One region of the Lactobacillus sp. W8093 genome, then DNA from elsewhere that is predicted to be linked to it. Evidence: predicted binding sites of a transcription regulator. Region 1 holds the regulator's gene; each other region holds the start of a gene.

Region 1 (4,292 bases):
AAATATTAAGCTCTCAGAAACTCACTCAAAAAATTGCGGCAACGGAAATTAAAAAAGCAATGCAGGAATTTATCGGAGAAATCGAGCAAGTGCCGCCAATCTACTCTGCGGTGAGAGTGAATGGGAAACATCTCTATGAATATGCCAGAGCCGGCATAAGTGTTGAGCGACCTAAGAGAAAAGTGCATATCACTAATTATGAACTTGAACGTGAACCATTTTTTGATGACGAAAAAGGACAAGAAACTTTTAGTTTTCAAATAGAATGTAGTAAGGGTACGTATGTAAGGTCATTAGTTAATGATCTGGGAACTAAGCTGGGTGTACCAGCAGTGATGAAGACTTTAAGACGTACAGCAAGTTCGGGTTTTGATTTGGAGCAGGCAGTTAAATTGTCTACAATAATTGAGCATCCTGAACACGTCACTGAATTTATTCAGCCATTAGATGCTTTTTTCAAGGACTATAGTCACTCTGATCTCGGTGAAACGGATTGGACTAAGGTCAAAAATGGCGCTGCTATTTCCTTGAAAACGAATGCAAAAAAGGTGGCATTACGGTACAATAATAGCGTTAAGGCAATTTATCAGAAAGATGGTACCATGTATCGCCCTTATTTAATGCTTTTACAAAATGAATAAGTGAATGAAGGTCTTATTATGGAAATAATCCATTTAACATATCCCATTAAGAAAAATATCTTCCCCCAGAAAATAGTTCTTGCTTTGGGTTTTTTCGACGGCGTTCATCGGGGACACCAAGAAATAATAGAAGCTGCTAAAAAAAAGGCACAAGCAAAACATTTACCTCTTGTTGTGATGACGTTTGATCGCCACCCCAAAGAAATTTATCAAAATAAAAACGTTACCTACATTGATACCTTGTCGGAAAAGGCATATAAAATGCAAAAGCTTAATGTCGATTATTTATTAGTAATGCACTTTAATAACGCATTTTGCCAGCTGACGCCACAAGAATTTGTGGACGAAATCATTGTTAAATTGCGCACTGATACTGTCGTTGCCGGCTTTGACTATACCTATGGGCCCAAAAATATAGCCAATATGAAAAACTTCCCTGAATTTGCTCAAGGCAGATTTGCTATAGTTGATGTCCCGAAACAGTCTTATGACGGAGAAAAAATTGGTTCAACAGAAATAAAAAAAGCGATCAGTGCTGGAGAAATGGAATTAGCAGCTAAATTGTTAGGTTTTCCTTATCTAATGTCTGGCTATATTGGACATGGGCTGCGCAATGGTCATAAATTAGGCTATCCAACGGCAAATTTAATTTGGAAGCCCAAAAAAGTAGTCCCTAAAGTAGGAGTTTATGCCACCAAAACTAAGATTAGAGGGAAATGGTATGACTCTATGACAAGTGTTGGTTATAATGTCACTATCAATGATGGTCAAAAACTATATATTGAATCAAATTTATTTGGTTTTGATCAAGAAGCTTATGATGAGGAAATGCTAATTAAATGGTATAAGTATACCCGTGGCGAAATTAAGTTTGATAGTTTGAAGGAATTAAAAGAGCAGATGAGTCAGGACGAGTCAGAAATTAAAAATTATTTTGCAAATCATAAGTAATTATATTATCAGACTTAAAAGATAACGGTTTTTAATAAAAAAGTTAGCACTCAGCTTGACATTCTGCTAAAAGCTAGTATCATAATAATTGTTAGCACCTGAGAAGATTGAGTGCTAAAAGTGAGGGCGATATTTATGTTGACCGAACGTCAAGAATTAATTTTAAAAACAATTATCAATGATTTCACGCAGACACATGATCCTGTTGGTTCAAAAACAGTCATGAATCAGTTGCCAATTAAAGTTTCGAGCGCAACAATTCGCAATGAAATGGCAGTTTTAGAAGAAAAGGGCTTAATCGAAAAAACCCATTTGTCAAGTGGTCGTGTTCCTTCTACTGAAGGGTACAGGTACTACCTTGATAAATTGGTAGAGCCCTTACAAATATCTTCTTCTGTTTATAAGAGAATCATTAATCAGCTAGATCAGCCATTTCATCAGGTAAATGACATTGTGCAGGAAGCTGCCAAAATTTTGTCTGATTTAACTAATTACACTGCTTTTGCGGAAGGACCTGAAAATAGTGATTTAACTATTTCTGGGTTTAGGATAGTCCCGCTTTTTAGTAGACAAATAATGGCCATTCTAGCAACTAGTGACGGTGATGTTCATAATCAAGTCTATACATTACCATATAATGTTCATGGTGATGAGATTGAACGTGCCGTTCGAATGATTAACGATGAATTGGCAGGTAAAACTTTAAGCGAAGTGACACCTGAATTTCTGGAACAAACTTTAGGTAAAAAACTTAAAGTTAGTCATGTTGCCGAATTAATTGAATTGGTAAAAGATGTTATTAGTGATGCTGCTAGTGAGCAAATGTACGTTGATGGTCAGATTAATTTGCTCAATAATATTTCTTTAAGCGATGTTTCTAATTTACGTTCATTATATGAGTTGATTGAGCACAATGATTTGATTTCAAGTATTTTGAATAGTGAAACAAGTTTAAAAAGTGATAGGTACCCAGTAAAAGTAAGTTTAGGCTCTGAACTTTCAAATGACTTGTTAAAAGATTACAGTCTGCTTACAGCTGAGTACAGTGTCGGCTCACATGGCAAAGGCATAATAGCTTTACTTGGACCTGATAACATGCCATATTCACAAGTAATAGGACTCCTTGAATACTTTAGAAACGAGTTAGCAAAAAAGTTGCTTGAATATTATGGTAGATTTAAATAAAGGAGGTTAGCCTTGAGTAAGGAAGAAAAAACCAAAAAAGACGTAGATGAAAATCAACGTCATTCTGAAAAAACCCAGTCACCAAAAACAGATTCAAAATCTGAGGCTAACAAGAAAACGAAGCCTGAAACTTCAGAAACAAAAATTAAAGAAAAATTGACTAAGTTACAGGCGGAAAAAGATGATCTTGAAGATAAGTTCTTGCGCAGTCAAGCAGAAATGCAAAATATGCAAAACCGTTATAATAACGAGAGAGCGCAGCTTATTAAATATGAATCACAGTCTTTAGCCAAAGATGTTCTGCCAGCAATGGACAATTTAGAAAGAGCTTTAGCTACCAAAGTTGATGACGAAGCATCAAAGCAACTTAAAAAGGGTGTACAAATGACCCTTGATTCACTGGTTAAAGCGATGAAAGATCACGGAATTAGTGAAATTACAGCTGAAGGTGTAAAATTTGATCCTAATTTACACCAAGCTGTTCAAACAGTTGCGGCTGAAAATGACGATCAAAAAGATCATGTTGTGCGAGTTTTGCAAAAAGGTTATTTATACAAAGATCGTACTTTAAGACCAGCAATGGTTGTTGTAGCACAATAATTGAAAGGAAGCATATCAATGTCAAAAGTTATCGGAATTGACCTCGGAACTACCAACTCAGCGGTTGCTGTTCTTGAGGGTAAGGAACCAAAAATTATTACTAACCCAGAAGGAAATCGGACAACTCCTTCAGTAGTAGCTTTCAAGGATGGAGAAATTCAAGTCGGTGAAGTTGCTAAGAGACAAGCAATTACCAATCCTAATACTATTTCTTCAATTAAGCGCCACATGGGTGAAGCTGATTATAAGGTAAAGATTGGAGATAAAGCGTACACTCCGCAAGAAATTTCAGCAATGATCTTGCAGTATATCAAGAAATTCTCCGAGGATTATTTAGGTGAAAAAGTAACAGAAGCCGTTATTACAGTTCCTGCATACTTTAATGACGCCCAACGTCAAGCTACTAAGGATGCTGGTAAAATTGCTGGCCTTGATGTTAAGAGAATCATTAACGAACCTACTGCATCTTCCCTTGCTTATGGTCTTGACAAAGATGCTGAAGACGAAAAAGTTTTAGTTTACGACCTTGGTGGTGGTACTTTTGATGTTTCCGTTTTGCAATTAGGTGACGGTGTATTCCAAGTTCTTTCAACTAATGGTGATACTCACCTTGGTGGTGACGACTTCGATAACAAGATTATTGATTGGTTGATTAAGAACTTTAAAGATGAAAACGGTGTTGACCTTTCTAAAGATAAAATGGCTTTACAAAGGTTAAAGGATGCTGCTGAAAAGGCTAAGAAAGATCTTTCTGGTGTATCTTCAACTCATATTTCATTACCATTCATTTCTGCTGGCGAATCTGGTCCATTACACCTAGAAGCTGACTTAACTAGGGCAAAATTTGATGAATTAACTTCTGACTTAGTTGATAAGACTAAGATTCCGTTTGACAATGCGTTAAAAGATGCTGAA
Region 2 (4,292 bases), on a different contig from region 1:
AAGATTCAGCCTTTACCAAAAGGGCAGATCACAGCTACGGAATTAACCAATACTTTTATAGTAATTTTGCAACGAATGAAAATTAGGCAGCCTGATATCGTTTCGGTTAATGTAAACGAAACCTCTGTAGCAGAAATGGCTCATTTTTTACAAAAAAAGTTAGCTAAACATCAGACCGTCAGTTTTTTTTCGTGTTGTAAGGAAATGAGAACCTTATCCGATGTGATTGGCTTATTTTTAGCATTACTTGAACTATGTAAGAAACAACAAGTAAAAGTGCTACAAAAAAGGACTTTTGGCGATCTTTGTTTAGAAAGAATTGATTGTGATGACAAGTAAAATAGCGCAGTTAGAAGCACTATTATATGTAGCTGGTGATGCTGGTATTACAGATGTAAATTTATGTGAACTTTTGCAAATTACCAAGCCTGCTTTGCGTGAACTGACCAAAGAATTACAAAAAAAGCTGCTGGAAAATGCTGATTCAGGTCTTCAAGTACAGCATATTAATGACAACTATAAATTAACTACTCGTCCCGAAATGAGTGCGATCATTGAGCACTTTTTTCAAAAAGATTTAACAAAAAGCTTGAGTCAATCTGCACTTGAAATATTGTCGATTATTGCTTACAAGCAGCCTATAACCAGAATAGAAATTGATGAAATTAGAGGCGTTAATTCCTCTGGTGCGCTGCAAACATTAATCTGGCGCGGGTTAGTTAAAATAGATGGTAAAAAAGAAGCTCCCGGTCACCCAAACTTATATGTGACCAGTGACTACTTTTTACAATATTTTGGTTATCACAGTCTGGCAGACTTGCCCTTAATTGAAGACTTTGAGGATGATAGTGTAAACGCTGAAGGCGAAATAGATTTATTTGCGGCCAAGGGACAGGCTGATAAAAATATTGCAAAAACTCAAAAAGGAGAAAAATAATGGTTTTAGAACGGTTGCAAAAAGTAATTGCGGAAGCTGGGATTGCTTCACGCCGCAAGGCTGAAAAGATGATTGTAGAAGGACGAGTAACGGTTGATGGGAAAGTCGTTACTCAGCTAGGAACTAAAGTTAACACTTTTAGTAACGTTACTGTTGATGGTGAGCCAATTGAGCGTGAGAGTCTACATACTTATTTGTTTTATAAACCACGCGGCGTAGTTTCTACTGCCAGTGACGATAAAGGCAGGAAAACAGTAGTTGATTATTTTAAAAACTTACCGTACCGGCTATATCCAATCGGAAGACTTGACTATGACACTTCAGGGTTGCTGCTGATGACTAATGATGGAGAATTAGCTAACTTGTTAATGCACCCACGTAATAATGTGGCCAAGGTTTATGTGGCAAAAATAACAGGTCAGCTTACGCCTGAAGAAATTGGTCAACTGAAAAATGGTGTCAAAATTGATCGGCATAGATGTGCACCTGCCAAAGTAAAAATCATTAAGACCGATCGCAAAAAGAATAACCAAATTGTGCAGTTAACAATTCATGAAGGACAATATCATCAAGTCAAAAGAATGTTTAAGTCTGTAAACCATCAAGTTAAAAAATTAGCCCGTGAAAAATATGCTTTTCTAACTCTTGCTTCTTTAGTTTCTGGCACATATAGAGAATTAACTCATGAAGAAGTTGACAGATTAAAGGACGTAGATTAACATATATGTGGAAATTAAAAATAAGTTTGTTGTCTTCATGGCAGGGTGAAAATCCCGACCGGTGGTGTAAGTCCACGACCCACGATAGTGGTGGAATCTAATGAGATACCGATAGTTAAAGTCTAGATGAAAGAAGACAGACTGAACTAAAAGCCAAGATCTATAGCTTACTTTTACATGGTCTGTTGCTAGGAGCAACAGACCATGTATTTTTTTGGAGGTAAGAATCTTGCATAAAAAGAAATCTAGTAATTTAGCTAACATAGTAGCCTATACTTTAATTGGAACGATTGCATATATATTAATGCTGCTTGAATTTCCACTGCTGACTAGTTTTTTAAAATTTGATTTTTCAGACGTAGTCATTACAATTGGTACATTTTTATTTGGACCAGGACCCGGTGCGTTCATTGCATTTGTGCGGATGTTAATCAATTTAATTTATAAGGGCTTTGCTTTACCAAGTATAGTTGGACAAACGGCAGCTTTTCTTGCTTCACTTTCTTTTGCTTTGCCATTTTATTATTTAACTAAAAATATTAGTAAAGATGAAAAGAATTTCTCGAAAAAATTTTTACAACCAATAGTAGGAATTGTTTTGGGAATTGTGGCGATGACTATAGTTTTATCCGTACTCAATGCTCTAGTGTTAACACCTTTTTATGCGGTGACTACAGTTCCTAACTTACCGGCAATCCATGGCTATACTGGTTTGCTTGCCTTTACAGAAAAGGTTTATTTAGGTCAATTGTTACATATTCCTTCTATGAGTGCTTATATTTTTGGCATTATTGTGCCATTTAATCTGTTAAAAGGAACAATTAATGGTGTAGTTGTTTACTTATTATTTGAAACGGTTTTACGAACATTTAAGCCTTTTGTACGCAGAAACTTTAATTTAAAAAATTAATATAGAAAAAAACCAAAATCAGTCTATTAAATGACTGATTTTTTTGTCCACTTAAATAGCAAATATGCTAAAATTAAGCAGGTTAGGTAAGGAGGTTTTCACGATGAATCATAATCAAGAGGGTCCATATCATCATTATGAACGTCCTCAGGAATCAAGGGTCAGGACATATAAGTCTGTATCAAAAGGCTGGCTTGCCCTAATAGTTTTGTTGGTTGTTGTTTTAGTAGCTCTTGTTCCTGTAGTTCATCATTTGGCTGGAAATAATAATTCTGCCAGCAAAGTTGTTGAAGTACGTAAAACAAGTAAAAAAACAATTAAGCATACCAAAGCTAAAAACTTGCCTGCTAAAAATAAAAAAGTTATAAATAAAAGTAAAACTAAGACTAAAACTGAGACAAAGTCAAAGAAAAAATCTCAGACTAAGCCTCAAAAGAAACGTGCAGTTGTAAAACAATACGTTGTAAAAAGTGGTGATTCGTTAACAAGTATTGCCAACCGATTTAATATGTCTGTAGGCTATTTAGCACAGTTAAATCAACTTGATCCCTATAGTCAAGTTGATATAGGACAAACATTAAAGATTAGACAATAATAATATAGAAAGGAATAGGGACTAATAGTCAATAGTCCCTTTTTTATTGGAATGCAAGTAGCAATTGATGGTCCAGCATCTGCTGGTAAAAGTACAGTAGCAAAAATTATCGCTCAAAAGTTAAATTTCACTTATATTGATACGGGGGCAATGTACCGCGCATCTACGTGGTTGGCGCGGGAACACAAACTTAGTTATGGTGATGAAAAGGGCATATTGGCTGCTATTGATCAGGAAAATATTGAACTGAAGTCTGTTGCGGGTCAACAAAAGGTCTTTGTGGGTACAAAAGATATTTCACAAGAAATTCGCACGCCAGATATTTCAGCTCATGTTTCTCAAGTATCAGCTCTTGCTGGGGTAAGGGAAAAGATGGTCAAATTACAAAGGCAGATGGCTGGCAAAATGAATGTGGTGATGGACGGTCGTGATATTGGTACCACTGTTTTACCAAATGCTGCTGTAAAAATCTTTTTGATTGCTTCTGCTCATTCCCGTGCTGAAAGAAGAATGAAGGACTTTAAAGAGAGAGGCATTAAAGTAGATCAATCACTTGCAGAAATTGAACATGACATTGCGGAAAGGGATTATAAAGATTCCCATCGTAAAATCTCACCATTAAAAAAAGCACAGGACGCTATCGAAATTGACACGACTGCAATGACGATTGAGCAAGTTGTTAATGCAATTTTATTTGAAATTAAAAAAAGTCAAAAAAAACTATAAAAAAGGGGATAAAACAGTAGAAAAATCTCTAACTTTCATTTAAAATTAGAGTATGATATTGGGAGGTAAATAATGTCAGAAAACAGTAATCAATTTTTAGATGCATTAAAGCAAATGCAAGGAGTTGAGGTCGGAGATATCGTAGATGTTGAAGTATTAGACGTTGAAGAAGGTCAAATTGATGTTGGTGTTGTAAATGCCGGCGTTGAAGGTGTGATTCCTCGTCGTGAATACACTTCAGATCGCAATGTTGACCTGCGTGAAGCCGTTAAGCCAGGCGACAAGTTCAAAGCTTTGGTTTTGAGAAAAGCTGGCGGTGACAAAGAAAACGGAGAATTCTTCTTCTCAGTTACCCGCTTAAAGGAAAGAGAAGCTTACGATGAATTACAAAAGGACTTCGAAGAA
Region 3 (4,292 bases), on a different contig from region 1:
TTTGCGATTATTATAATATGATATGAAATTGGATATGGATATACTTTTTTACTTTTGTTTACACGACAGCTTTTTAGAAATTTTAAAGTAAAAAAATAAGAGCCATACGGCTCTTGTTAAATTATCAATCTAGTTGACTTTCGCGCTTACTAACAACTCAGCTCTTTGAGCCAAATTGACGTATAGTTTATTAGCGCTAACTGACATTCCTTCTATTTCGCGACCTGTATCAAATGAATAAGTATCTTTCAACTTACCATTACGACCAATCTTAAAGATCAAGTCGTTAAATGCCAGGTAAAAGTTTTTATTCTTAGTATCGTATGTGAAACCTTGAATCGGAGCGTTATTGTTCACAAAATTGCCATCTGTCTTGCCTACTAATTGTGGATACCAATTATCTCCCTTACGGGTAAATTCCCAATATTCAAAACAATTGTTTTCAGTATCGTGATAGACAGTGTACATGTCATAATCTGAAACAATCACACCATTATGGAAGTAGCGGGGATTCTTTTCATCCCCAACCCAAGCTTTAATTGTCCAAATCTTGTTAATTTGTAAATCACTTTTACGGATTTGTAACAACTCCTCTGAATCAGTGGTGTTTTTCAAAGTATTATCATTATTCAAAACATAAATATATTTATCACTTGCACCCATTGCCTGACCGTGACCAATTGGGATATACGGACTTACTTTGATATGTTTAACATAATTGTTGAATTTCTTTTGCGACATATCTAGCAAATGTTGCGCATTGTAAGGATTAGTCAACTTGTTCAAGTCGTAGCCAACAATATGACCAGACATTAAGTTTGTATGACTTAAAAGACTAGTATAAGCCCAGCCATTAGAAACTGTCACGCCTTCTGGTATATGACCAACCCGGTTTATATTATCGTCTGTTGGGTCAGCAACACTCAGTAAAACTGGTTGATAGAATTTAGTTTTTAAAGTCATATCCCCGCTAGTCAAAGTGTGTTTGCTGGTTTCCGGTGTATATTCTGTAGGGCTAATGTAATTTATTGATGAACCATAGTGTGTCTTCCACGCTTGATAATCATTTGTGCCGGGTTGAGCAGTTACTGCATTTACTGCATCAGCGTCAACCATACCTTCCTTAGTGCTCTTTCTGACTGTAATCTTAACAGTTGCAGTTGCATCGCCATAAGTGTATTTCACTTTATATGTCTTAGGAGTCCAGCAATCAATGCTCTCGCGTGAAACAGTGACCATGCTATTATCAATTACCGTTCCCATATAATTGGTTACATAAGAAATAGCGTCTCTAGTCGAAAAGCTGTAAAAATCATTACGCACCAAAGAAATAGTCTTAGGCACTGCTATTTGATTTCTAGCAAAGTAATTTTCGTTAACATAACCTACTTCACGCCCGTTAACATAAATGCGCCAATAACGGTACTTTTTCGTTTCAATCAGTTGGTCTGATTGAATATGGCTGTAACGAAAGTTAATGCCGTCAGCTACCTTGGTTTTAACTTTACCATTAGTAACTTCCTTCCAAACCTTATAGTTTTTGTTACCAGCGACCTTGGTCATCATTGAATAACCAGTAACCACTTGCTTTGGTTTAGGCTTTTTAGTATTCTGATTATCGTCACCCGTCTGGTCAGAGTTGTTGGGATTATCAGTACTACCATTATCGGTATTCGTGTCTGTATTTGCATCAGTTGAGTTATTTGATGACTTATTATCATCTTGAACTGGCGGCTGAGGGCTATCTGAATCTGCCGCAACTGATGTAGTTGATAGACCGGTGTAAACTAATAAACCGGCAACTAATGTCAGTGAAATTGTTGCTATCTTCTTATAAAGCTTCAAAATAAATCCTCCAAAAATTAAATTTATACTTAAATTATATAATAAAACCTTCACTAAAAAGAATACAAAATTAATACACTTTCATTGACAGCAAGTAATGTAAGTGATTTAATTAGCACTGTACTTGATAGAGTGCTAATTATATTTAGGAGGTAGAAAGATGCTTGTACCTACAGTTATTGAACAAACTGCACGTGGCGAACGCGCATACGACATTTATTCACGTTTGTTAAAAGACCGTATCATCATGCTTAGTGGTGAAATTAACGATGATATGGCTAACTCGATTATTGCACAATTATTATTTCTTGATGCTCAAGATAATACCAAGGATATTTCACTTTATATAAACTCACCTGGTGGAGTAATTACTTCTGGTTTGGCAATCATGGACACCATGAACTTTATTAAATCAGATGTTTCAACCATTGCCATTGGTATGGCAGCCTCAATGGCTTCCATTTTGTTAACCAGTGGTGCAAAAGGTAAACGTTTTGCTTTACCTAACTCCACGGTTTTAATTCACCAACCTTTGGGTGGTGCTCAAGGCCAACAAACTGATATTCAAATCGCAGCTAATGAAATCTTAAAGAGTCGTGAAAAGATTAACCGTATCTTACATGAAACTACTGGTCAGCCCTTGGAAAAAATCCAAAAGGATACTGAAAGGGACAACTACATGACAGCTGAACAAGCTAAAGACTATGGTTTAATCGATGAAATAATGGTTAACCAAAAGAAATAATTATTTAAAAATTTGTGTTTTAAAAAGCAACCCACCAAGTGATGGGTTGCTTTATTATTTTCTCAAATTTTGTGCCATTTCGTGTATTTTCTTAAAACGATGATTGGCTCCAGACTTCGAAATAGGGCCATCTGGAGTTTGCTGAGCTATTTCTTTCAGCGAGAGTTCAGGTTCATCTAAGCGCAATCTGGCAATACCCTGCAATTTCTCTGGGATATTCTCTAAACCGATTTTTTGCGCTATTAGTTCAATATCTTCAACTTGTTTGGCTGCCGCATTGGCTGTTTTTTTCAAATTAGCCGTGTCGCAATTTACTAACCGATTGACCGAATTACGCATATCTCTCATAATGCGCAAGTCCTCAAATGCCAACATCGCATTTAGAGCGCCAACAATATGCAAAAAGTCACCGATTTTTTCAGCTTCTTTCAAATAGACAATATAGCCCCGCCGTCTTTGAGTGCTCTTGGCATTAAGATGAAATCGTTCATTCATAATAGTTAACAAGTCATTATTATGATCCTGATAAACTGAATATATCTCTAAATGATAACGGCTGGTAGTAGGATTATTAACACTGCCACTTGCTAAGAAAGCGCCACGTAAATAGGACATTGCACCCTCACGTGACTCTATGATCCTTTTTGGTATTCTAGTAATTAAGTGAAGGGAAGGAGTAAGAATTTCCAAATTTTGCAATATTTCTTTGACATGATTTTGCAATCGCACCAAATATTGATTATTTTTCTTCAACTTCATTTTACGCGAAACTATTAATTGTGGTTCTACCTTGTAAGCGATTTTTATTAAAGAAAAAATTCGTCTAGCGATTGCAGGATTTTCAGTAGTAATGTCAAGGCTAAACTGGTGCTCGTGAAAATTCAAAACGCCGTTCATACGCAAAAAAGCTGCCAATTCAGCTTTCGCATGTTCGGGATGAATTTTTAAAGAAGTTAATTCTTTCTTCACGTTACTTGCGTAGCTTGCCATTATTTAGTCCTTCCTGCGAGCCATCGCAGCAAATGCCAGATTAATAATTTCTTTGGCTACTTTTTTACCATCGTGAAAGACTAGCCCACTTCGCTGATCAATAAAATCAGCGGTAATGACTCTGCTTCCCTGTTCCCGCAAGCCCTGATAATCGTTCTTAACAGGTTCAAGATAAGCATCATAATCGTTAGGGTTAAACTTAGACATATCAATTTTAGCGCCATTGACTAAAGTGGTATTAATATAATGTCCGCCCAAATGCTCATTAATTACCTTAACATGTTCACAGTCTGAAAAATGATCGGTTTCACCTTTTTGCGTCATAATGTTACAAATATAAATGACTTCTGCGCTTGTTTTTCTTACTGCTTCGCCTAAATTGGGGATCATGAGATTAGGCAAGATGGACGTAAATAGACTACCAGGTCCTAAAACTACCGCATCAGCATTATTTATAGCGGCTAAAACTGGTGGCACCGCTTCAGGTTCACTCTTTGACTTAGTGTTGGTGACCCAAACTCGTTTAATTCTTTTATCCTTGTCAGTAATTTCCTTTTCACCAGCTTGAATAGAGCCATCCACAAATTCCGCATTCAGTGTCAATGGTTCATTAGAGGCAGGGTAAACATGACCGTCAACCCGCATCATTTTTGAAAGTGCTTGAACAGCGTCAAAAATATTACCGTGCATTTCGTTTAAAGCAGCAATTATC

Evidence for each region. Region 1 encodes HrcA, which represses chaperone genes, less so after heat shock. Its sites were predicted from a motif close to TTAGCACTCNNNNNNNNNGAGTGCTAA; they were not measured.
Region 2: H3T47_RS03155 (LysM domain-containing protein) is a predicted target of HrcA. The motif match lies at 2,611-2,637, and genes of this name have one in related genera.
Region 3: clpP (ATP-dependent Clp endopeptidase proteolytic subunit ClpP) is a predicted target of HrcA. The motif match lies at 1,958-1,984, and genes of this name have one in related genera.

What each region holds. Positions count from the first base shown of each region.
Region 1 covers NZ_JACFRL010000008.1:19,637-23,928, reverse strand. The annotation lists gene truB (tRNA pseudouridine(55) synthase TruB) at 1-641, shown strand, start outside; gene ribF (riboflavin biosynthesis protein RibF) at 660-1,592, shown strand; gene hrcA (heat-inducible transcriptional repressor HrcA) at 1,728-2,777, shown strand; gene grpE (nucleotide exchange factor GrpE) at 2,790-3,377, shown strand; gene dnaK (molecular chaperone DnaK) at 3,396-4,292, shown strand, end outside.
Region 2 covers NZ_JACFRL010000003.1:172,251-176,542, forward strand. The annotation lists gene H3T47_RS03135 (segregation/condensation protein A) at 1-339, shown strand, start outside; gene scpB (SMC-Scp complex subunit ScpB) at 329-937, shown strand; gene H3T47_RS03145 (pseudouridine synthase) at 937-1,656, shown strand; FMN riboswitch at 1,684-1,798, shown strand; gene H3T47_RS03150 (ECF transporter S component) at 1,886-2,566, shown strand; gene H3T47_RS03155 (LysM domain-containing protein) at 2,670-3,161, shown strand; gene cmk ((d)CMP kinase) at 3,213-3,887, shown strand; gene rpsA (30S ribosomal protein S1) at 3,960-4,292, shown strand, end outside.
Region 3 covers NZ_JACFRL010000006.1:88,363-92,654, reverse strand. The annotation lists gene H3T47_RS05460 (SH3-like domain-containing protein) at 130-1,845, opposite strand; gene clpP (ATP-dependent Clp endopeptidase proteolytic subunit ClpP) at 2,006-2,590, shown strand; gene whiA (DNA-binding protein WhiA) at 2,645-3,580, opposite strand; gene yvcK (gluconeogenesis factor YvcK family protein) at 3,584-4,292, opposite strand, start outside.